Regions from separate parts of the Blautia hydrogenotrophica DSM 10507 genome, predicted to be linked through region 2. Evidence: riboswitches for the same ligand, from Rfam matches in the RefSeq annotation. Region 2 holds a riboswitch; the other holds the start of a gene.
The links. Region 2 has a riboswitch for cobalamin ahead of BLHYD_RS08315 (class I SAM-dependent methyltransferase). Riboswitches for the same ligand answer to the same signal wherever they lie in the genome.
Positions count from the first base shown of each region.

Region 1: linked by a shared signal. The riboswitch ahead of BLHYD_RS09635 (carboxypeptidase regulatory-like domain-containing protein) and the one ahead of BLHYD_RS08315 (class I SAM-dependent methyltransferase) in region 2 are both predicted to bind cobalamin.

Region 1 covers NZ_CP136423.1:2,072,084-2,076,398, forward strand. The annotation lists gene BLHYD_RS09635 (carboxypeptidase regulatory-like domain-containing protein) at 1-2,230, opposite strand, end outside; cobalamin riboswitch at 2,495-2,683, opposite strand; gene BLHYD_RS09640 (PQQ-binding-like beta-propeller repeat protein) at 2,914-4,315, opposite strand, start outside.
Region 2 covers NZ_CP136423.1:1,785,099-1,789,413, reverse strand. The annotation lists gene BLHYD_RS08325 (DegV family protein) at 1-854, shown strand, start outside; gene BLHYD_RS08320 (fructose bisphosphate aldolase) at 1,099-1,989, opposite strand; cobalamin riboswitch at 2,193-2,379, shown strand; gene BLHYD_RS08315 (class I SAM-dependent methyltransferase) at 2,701-3,450, shown strand; gene BLHYD_RS08310 (ABC transporter ATP-binding protein) at 3,462-4,315, shown strand, end outside.

The DNA.
Region 1 (4,315 bases), 290 kb from region 2:
TCACCACGCCGCCTGCTACTATATTGGTAAACAGCGCGCCGTCTTTCGCTGCCAGTCCGGTGATTTTATGGCTGGCTCCATCAAAGGTTCCGGCGAATCCATGATTCGCGTCCCCGATTCCAGCCCATTCTTTGTCCACCAGACGGATATCTGCTCCCAGTGAAATGGTCTTTCCTGCGAAATCAGTACCTGCCGTTACCAGACTTCCCAGACCAGCCAGCTGATTTGCCTCCGTCAGCACGAAACTTTCCTGGGATTCCTCATACCAGCTGGTATCCGCATCCTCGCCCCATACAGAGAGCAGCTCTACGCTCAATGACAGGCCGGTATCTCCGATGGTGAAGCTTCCAGTCTCTGTCTGGTAGCCTTCTTTAGACACTTCATAGGTGTACTCGCCGCTTTGGAGAGAATAAGCCCCATCCTCTGCAGCCGGCACCTCTGCTTCAGCAGAATTGAAGACCTTCACTGTCGCGTCTTCCGGAGTCACCTGGAAATCCACACCGTAGACGATTCCAAAGAATACGTCCGTGCCAGAAGCGTTCCATCCGTAGAATCCGTTTTCTTCCGTCACATTGGCATTCAGACGGTCTGTGATGGTCTTGGCATTCTCTTCGCTGACCTTGTCCACAAAATCTTCACAGTTGGTCACTGCAGTGCCGCCCAGCCATCCGGAGACTCCGCCCACGTAGCTGCCGCCAGTCACTTCACCCATGTTGTAACAGCTGTCCATGGTACCTCTCATCCCATTGTAGTCGCCGCCGATGATACCTCCCACCTGCAGTTTCCCATGGATATAGCCGCTGTTAAAACAGTTCTGGATATCTTCATTCTTACCGAATCCCACAATACCCGCACAATAATTGTAGGAACGCATGGAAGAAGTGATTCCCTGATCTGATGCTGTCGAAGAATCCTGGTCCAGCTCACCGGTATTGTAGCAGTTCTCCAACAAAGGCCGACGGTCTGACCGTTCAATATCCGTCATCGCTCCTACGATACCGCCATTGTTCCAGCATGCTTGAATATATCCGTTGTTGATACAGTTTCGAACTGTACCGGAATTCAGGAATGCAGTGATACCGCCGGCATGGTAATATCCCCAAACCTCGCCGTTGTTGACGCAGCCTTCGATTAACGCCGGGTCTTCTGTACCGGCTCTGGAAGTTACGACACCTGCGATACCGCCGGCACCTTTTTCTGTATTATAGATTGCGTCCAGATCACGTACAATAATCTTTCCGCTGTTGCTGGAATCCGAAATCACGCCGAAGCTCCAGCCCGCGATACCGCCGATAAAGGTTCCCGCATCCAGGGTTCCGTTGTATGTAGCATTCTGAATGGTCCCATAGTTCAGACCGGCCACACCGCCCACATAACAGCCATAGCGGTTCGCGATATCCGTCGTGGAATCCACATGGACATCGTCCATCGTGAAATCCATCTGGGAGTCCACGCCGTCAATGACACCGTTGTTCACAGCCGCCGCACCGCCCAGGTACTGGCTCTTGGACAGTTCCATGGAACCTGCAACGGTGAAATCACGCAGAGTACCACTGTTATAGGCGAACAGGCCTTGATAGCTCTTCTCCATTCCATCCACCGTATAGGTGACGGTATGGCCCTGTCCGTCAAAGGTTCCCGCGAACGGACGCTCCTGCGTTCCGATCGGGGTCCAGGTCTCCCCGGTGAAATCCATGTCGGCATCCAGCAAGATGGTCTTCCCTGCAAAATCGTCCGCATCGATCTCTGCTCCGTATCCGTCATCTGACAGACCGTTCGCCACGATCTCTGCCAACGCGCGCATCTCTTCTTCACTGCTCAGAGTGAAAACCGTCTCATCTGCCTGATACCAGCTAAAATCGGCAACCAGGCCAGTGTCTGCCAAAACCACTGCTTCCAGGGATTTCGGCTCCAGGTTGTTTTCTTCTTCTGGTACAGTCTCTTCTTCCGGTGCAGCTTCCGGCTCGGTCTCTTCTCCCTCAGCTGCTTCCAATGCGAAAGAATCTTCCTCTTCCACATCCGTTTTCCCGGGTTCTTCGGCCTCCAGCGCCTCCCCCGGTTCCTCATTTTCCTGGATATTCTCTTCTCCCTCCTCCGAGAGAGCTTCCACATCCTCCTGCGGTTCTCCCACAGGGGCCGCCAAAAGCACAGTCTCAGGACACGCAGAAGTGGCCATAATCGCGGCCAACACCCAGGCGGCAATTCGTTTGCCGTAAGTTTTCTTCTTCATCTTAGTCCTCCTCTAAACCGCCGTCTTTCTGACGACTGTTGATTTCTGGGAAAATTTCCCGCAAACTTTTCTTTTCCCCAATCGCCTCCTCTCCTCCAAATAGACGAGACTTCCGCCCACAGACTCTGTCCGCAAACCTTCATATCCCGTAAATTTAGATAAAAAAAAGCATAATTCTTCCTCTCGCAGGTAGAATTACGCTATCTTTCTCTTAATATGAACACTCTTAAAACTGTCCTATACTCTATTCGTCATGCTTACGAATATCTTTACACAGACCCCGTTGTTGTATCCTGACTCAGGTTCTTCCTACTCAAGTACCTTCCCAGGTTCCCCTAGTGGTATCCTACTTTTTCGTCCCCCACACAGTAGAGATAGGCTGTTCTGGACTCTCACCAGATTCCTTTTAAACAGGCGTATATAGACGCCTGACCGTGGTCCTTATCTACTTTTTCAAACCAATAACTGATTACTATTTTTTTAATTATATCAAAATGGTCATACAAAAAATATTTCCAGTTAACATATTAAATATATCATATATTTTCGACATTGTAAAGTTCACATTCTGCTTACACAAAGCCTACAACAATCTCTGATTGCACAACTGATATCGCTCTGTCACCCAAACAGCTGACAGAGCGATACTCTTTTAAGATATTCAAACCGATACCATTTTCATACTATTTTACCTTCACGGTCTTCCAGTCAGAGTAAGAACCGAAGACTTTCTCTCCATTTACCGTGCGGTACGCCCGCATGGTGTAGTAGTAAGTCTGACCAGATTTCAGGCCGGTGTTGGTATACGAAGTCGTACTTCCCTTTCCGATCTGGGTCACATAGTGCCATTCCCCGTTCTCGGAAGTCTTATAGTAGATACGATATCCGCTGGCTCCGTTTACCTTATTCCATTTCAGCGCCGCCTTCTTGCTGCCCGCCATCACTTTGGAGATCACCGCTTTCTTCGGCACCGCCTTTCCTGTCTTTCCGTCTGAATAGGCGCTGAATACCTTGGTTTTGTTCACTGTCCGGTAAGCTCTCACATAGTAAGTATAGTCCTGTCCAGTAATCACTCCAGTATGTGTGTAGGAAGTCCCGGTGGTCTGGGTTGCATATTTCCACGCTGAATTTCCAGTCTTATAGTACAGACGGTAGCCGTCAGCTCCCGCTACCTCGTCCCAGGTCACTTTGATTCCATTGTAGCCCCAGGTCTGGGCTTTCCCGATGGATGGCTTCTCTAACACAGCCTTGGCTGTCAAATCAGTCACATATTTACTGTATACCGGCTCGCCCCACTTCTTGCTCGCCGCTTTCACCGTATAGTAATAAACCGTCCCAGTCACCGCTGTCTTGTCTGTATAAGATAAATCAGATAAATCCTGAACCCAGGCAATTTTTTTGAAGCTGCCACCTTTTACCTTCCTGTACACATAATAACTCTTCGCATTCTCATACGGTTCCCAGGTAAGCTTGATACTGTTATAGGATACGGCTTCTGCTTTTACCTCCGGCCGTCCTGAGACAAAAGCTTCCCTCTCTTCCTTCAGAACTTTCAGCTGTTCTTCCGCTTCCAGGAGATTCTCATAGTTTTTCACCAGACTCTTTTCCGCTTCCGTCAGCGCCTCATAAGCCTTCCGTGCATCGGCAATTTTTCCTTCACTGTCCACAGTCACAGAACCAATTTCGTCGATCTTCGCTTCGACAGCTTTCACAGCCTCCGGCTTATTCTCCTGCAGCACCACATGGAAGACATAGCTGGCGCTGTTCTCGCCGTCTGTCACCTCGATTTCTATCTGGCCTTCTTTTTCATCACCCAGCTCCATCACGTAGGTTCCGTCGCAGGCCTCCCCGTCGACCGTCGCCGACTGTCCCTGCGGACAGTCTATAGTGAATGTCAGCTGACTCGCAGCCTGGTCCGCCGTCAGAAAATATTCTTTCGTTCCGCTGTCAAACGCTTCACTCCACTGGACCTCTCCCACATCTGCCGAGACCGCAACATTCTCCAGATAAGCCCCCGCAGACTGAATCGCCATCAGGTAGCCGGAATCGTTCTTATAATAGATCGTTCCGTCGCTGTCCACACAA
Region 2 (4,315 bases):
CAGACAGCAACTGTGGACTGATGCCTGTAGATGGCAGTCGGCTTGGAATCTATGTGATTCCCATGCCAGTTTTAGTGGACGACCAGACATATTATGAAGGACAGGACATCACCGTAGAGGAATTCTACAAAAAATTGTCTGAAGGTGCAAAAGTCAGTACCTCTCAGCCCTCGCCGGGTGACGTGATGGAGATGTGGAATCGGCTCCTTAAAGATTATGATGAAGTTGTCTATATCCCTATGTCTAGTGGACTGAGCAGTACCTACCAAAACGCGTCTTTGCTTGCGCAAGAAGAACCCTATGCTGGAAAAGTGTACGTGGTGAACAACCATAGAATTTCTGTCACTCAAGCACAGTCCGCTCTAGACGCAAAGCTTTTGGCTGACCAAGGTAAAAACGGTGCTTACATCAAGAGAATTTTGGAAGAGGAGTCCATGGATGCCACTATCTATATTGTCGTGGACACTCTGGAATATCTAAAAAAAGGCGGACGGATTACACCAGCGGTCTCCGCCATAGGTTCTATGTTGAATTTAAAGCCCGTATTGACAATTCAAGGAGAAAAATTAGATATGTATGTAGTTAAACGTGGAATGAAAGCTGCATTTAAAGAAATGTGTAAGGCACTGGACAAAGATATTAATACTCGCCTAGGGGAATTTTATCACTCTGGACAGTTAAAAGTCGGAATTGCCAACACAGCGATGGAAGCAGATAAGTTGGAATATTTCAAATCAGAGCTCAAAAATCATTTTCCTGACTTGGAACTAGTACACCTTCCGCTAACTATGAGTATTGGATCTCATGTGGGTCCTGGAGGACTTGGGATTGGATTAGTGAGAGCCCATGTCTAAATTTTAAAATAAAATGGGCAAGCCATATAAAAAAGAATCCTGCGAGGCAGGATTCTCTGTCTGCAGCGGGTTGCGTCAGCAACCGCATTTTCGTCTCCGCGGTGCGATCCTACGGAGTATTTGTGTTATAGGAAAGGGCTTTCACACATTAGTGTGACAAGGCTTTTCCTATAACATAAAAACAGAATGAGTCCGGTAAATACCGAACTCATTCACAGACGATAGATTTTGTCTAACTTTTTTCTTATTCAGCCATGGATGCCTCATAGATTTCATGGATTGCCTTTCCGAGAGCAGCATCAAATTCTTCCTGTGTCTGTTTTGCGTTAAGATCTGACAGGAGGGCTCTTGAGAAGCTTGCAATCAAGCCAGGATTTTCCCGTAATAATTCGTCTGCCTCGTTGCGGCTGTATCCGCCGGAGAGCGCTACAACACGCACAGTCTTTGAATCTTTCATCAGATCTGAATACAAACCTGCCACAGTCGGAATACTCACTTTAAAAATTAATTTCACAGAAGAATCCAGTGCCTTCATATGTTGCATAATTTCCTCGATCAGAATTTCCTCTGCTTCTTTTTTAGAATTACTATTGATATTTACTTCAGGTTCAAGAATCGGCACGAACCCCTTCTGAACAATCTTTAATCCTATATCGAATTGCTGATCTACGATTTCACGGATTCCTTTTTGGTTTGCATTGTGGATCACAGAACGCATTTTAGTTCCAAAGATATTTCTCCCCCTGGCCTGCTCCAAAATTTTGTCTAAATTCGGAATAGGTTTCATCAGCTGAACCTCATCTTTTTTCTCATCTAGGCCCTTATCAACTTTCAAGAAAGGAACGATTCCTTTTTTCTCCCACAGATAGTCTGCGGAGTACAGACCATCCACTTTGCTGTTCATGGTCTTTTCAAACAGAATCGCGCCCAAGATATGTTCCGAGGTAAAAGCATCGCTGGTGAGAATTCTGCTGCGCATCTGGTGAATCAGATCAAACATCTCCTCCTCAGAATGGTATTCCGTCTCCTGGATTCCATAAGCTTTTAAGGCTTTTGGAGTGCTGCCGCCGCTCTGGTCTAAAGCTGCGATAAAACCTGCTCCATTTTTCATGCGTTCTAGCTGCGCTGTGTTCATACAGTGATTCCTCCTTTTTACATAGATATTAGTTTTTGCTAACTTCTTTGTATTATACCACTTTTTATCATTTTTTTCCACTGGAAAAGCCCAAACAAAGAGAATATTTTGCTATATTTTTGGAAGTTTACGAAATGAATACCTAATTATTGTTATTTACTTGACAAATAAGGTAGAACACTTGTATATATAATATTAAACAGTTTAACATAATACAATATGGTGTTGTCCGTTCATAAATGCGGATAACTTAAAAAGGAATCTGGTAAAAGCCAGGACAGCCCCCGCTACTGTGAGAAGGACGAAACTCAAAGACCACTGGAGCCATCCGGGAAGGTGAGGAGTAGAATGAATTCGAGTCAGGAGACTTGCCATATTGCGTTGTTACAGTCATATTCGGTGGGAATTTGAATGTATGGACAGCACAGGGAAGAACGTTCGGGGGCAGATGTACGTCTGCCTCTTTTTTTGTGGAACAGAAAAGAGCTTGTTCACACTGATATGTGAAAATTCTTTTTATCGTTTAAACGTTCTGCTACGAATAAGCGTTTAAAAAAAGATATTGTCCGCTTGCGGCGGACCGCGTGTGCTGATAATTCCAGAAAAAACTCTGCAGATTCTCCATCGTTTTTGAACAACAATTGGGGGACGCAGAGTTTTTTTATTATAGCGGGATACACATACAGAAAGGTGTCAAGAAAGGAGAATGAAATGGAACTGAATGAAAAAATCAAGGATTACTGGGAAGGAGAAGCTGATGTCTACAGCCGCGGAATCCAAGAAGAATTGAATGGACCTGCCAGACAGGCATGGAAAGAGCTAATCGGTGAATATTTGCCAGCAGAGAGAAATTTGAAAATATTGGACGTGGGAACAGGCCCTGGATTTTTTCCAATTATTCTAGGCGAAGAAGGCCATCAGGTCATTGGAATTGATATTACAGAGAATATGATCGCCTGCGCCAAAGAAAATGTCAAGCAATGGGGCCAGCAAGCACAACTTCTGACAATGGACTGCCAAAATTTAAAATTCGAAGACGAAAGCTTTGACGCAATCCTCTGTCGCAATATCACATGGACTTTAGACGACCCTAAGAGAGCATACAGGGAATGGTTTCGGGTACTAAAACCAGGCGGCAGTTTGCTGGTATTTGACGCCTGCTGGTATCTTCATCTTTTTGATGAGAGTCTGGGACAAAAATATAAAGAAAGAGAAGAACAGATTCGAAGAAAATACGGAAGAGGTATCCACGCTCACGCAGATGAAGAAAAAGGTAGAGTGCTGAGTAAAAGATTATATCTAAGCGACAAGCTCCGTCCCCAGTGGGATTTAGATTGCCTGCTCAAATTGGGTTTCTCCAAAGTGTTTGCCCAAAGGGACATCACAGATCGTGTGTGGGACGAATTGGGACGTGAATTAAACGGTTTGACTCCGGAATTTCTTGTGGGTGCACAGAAGTAAAGGAGTCTGCTATGGGAAAATACATACGTCTGATTACCTTTCTAGGTAAAGCTAAAAAAGAGACAGCGGTAAAGACCACAATCAGTCTTGCCGTCGTGGCGCTTAGCTTTACTCAGGCATTTTTTTTGGCCCAAGGAGTGAGCGCGGTGTTTGCCCAGGAAGAACTACAGACAGTCTTTACCTGGTTTCTTCTGTGTCTTGCAGCACTTTTGGCAAGGGCTTGGATTCTTCGCTTTCAGGAAGGATATACCAAGAAGATGGCAGCAAAAGTCAAAAGCGTTATTCGGGATGTCATGTTGGAAAAGTTGATGGAATTAGGTCCGTCCTACCGCAATGAGAGGCGAAGCGGAAATCTTCAGTCTCTGATTACGGATGGAGTGGAGTCCTTTGAGGCTTTTTTGACACAGTATCTTCCTCAGATTTTGGTTGTTCTGGCGACGACGGTTTTTTCCACAGTTTACCTCTGGTCTTTAGATCCTGCCGTAGGACTGCTGGTTTTGGTTTTGACAATCCTGTCCATTGTAATTCCACATCTTTTTATGCCCGCTGTCTCACGGGTGATGATTGAATACTGGCAAGAATATGCTCAGCTAAATTCCCAATACATTGATGACATGCAGGGAATGAGTACATTAAAATCTCTGGGTGCAAGTCAAAGAGAGGGAAAAAGACTGTCAAAAAGTGCATGGAAGTTCGCAGCAAATTCCATGAAGAATCTGGGAATCTCCTTGTCAGACTCGTCAGTGATTGTCGCCTGTACGACCATTGGCACTGCCGCTAGCGTAGCGTTAGCGGCAGTTCATATGGCACAGGGAAATATCAATTACCAGTCTTTGCTGATTATTTTGTTTCTGTCTGGAGAGTG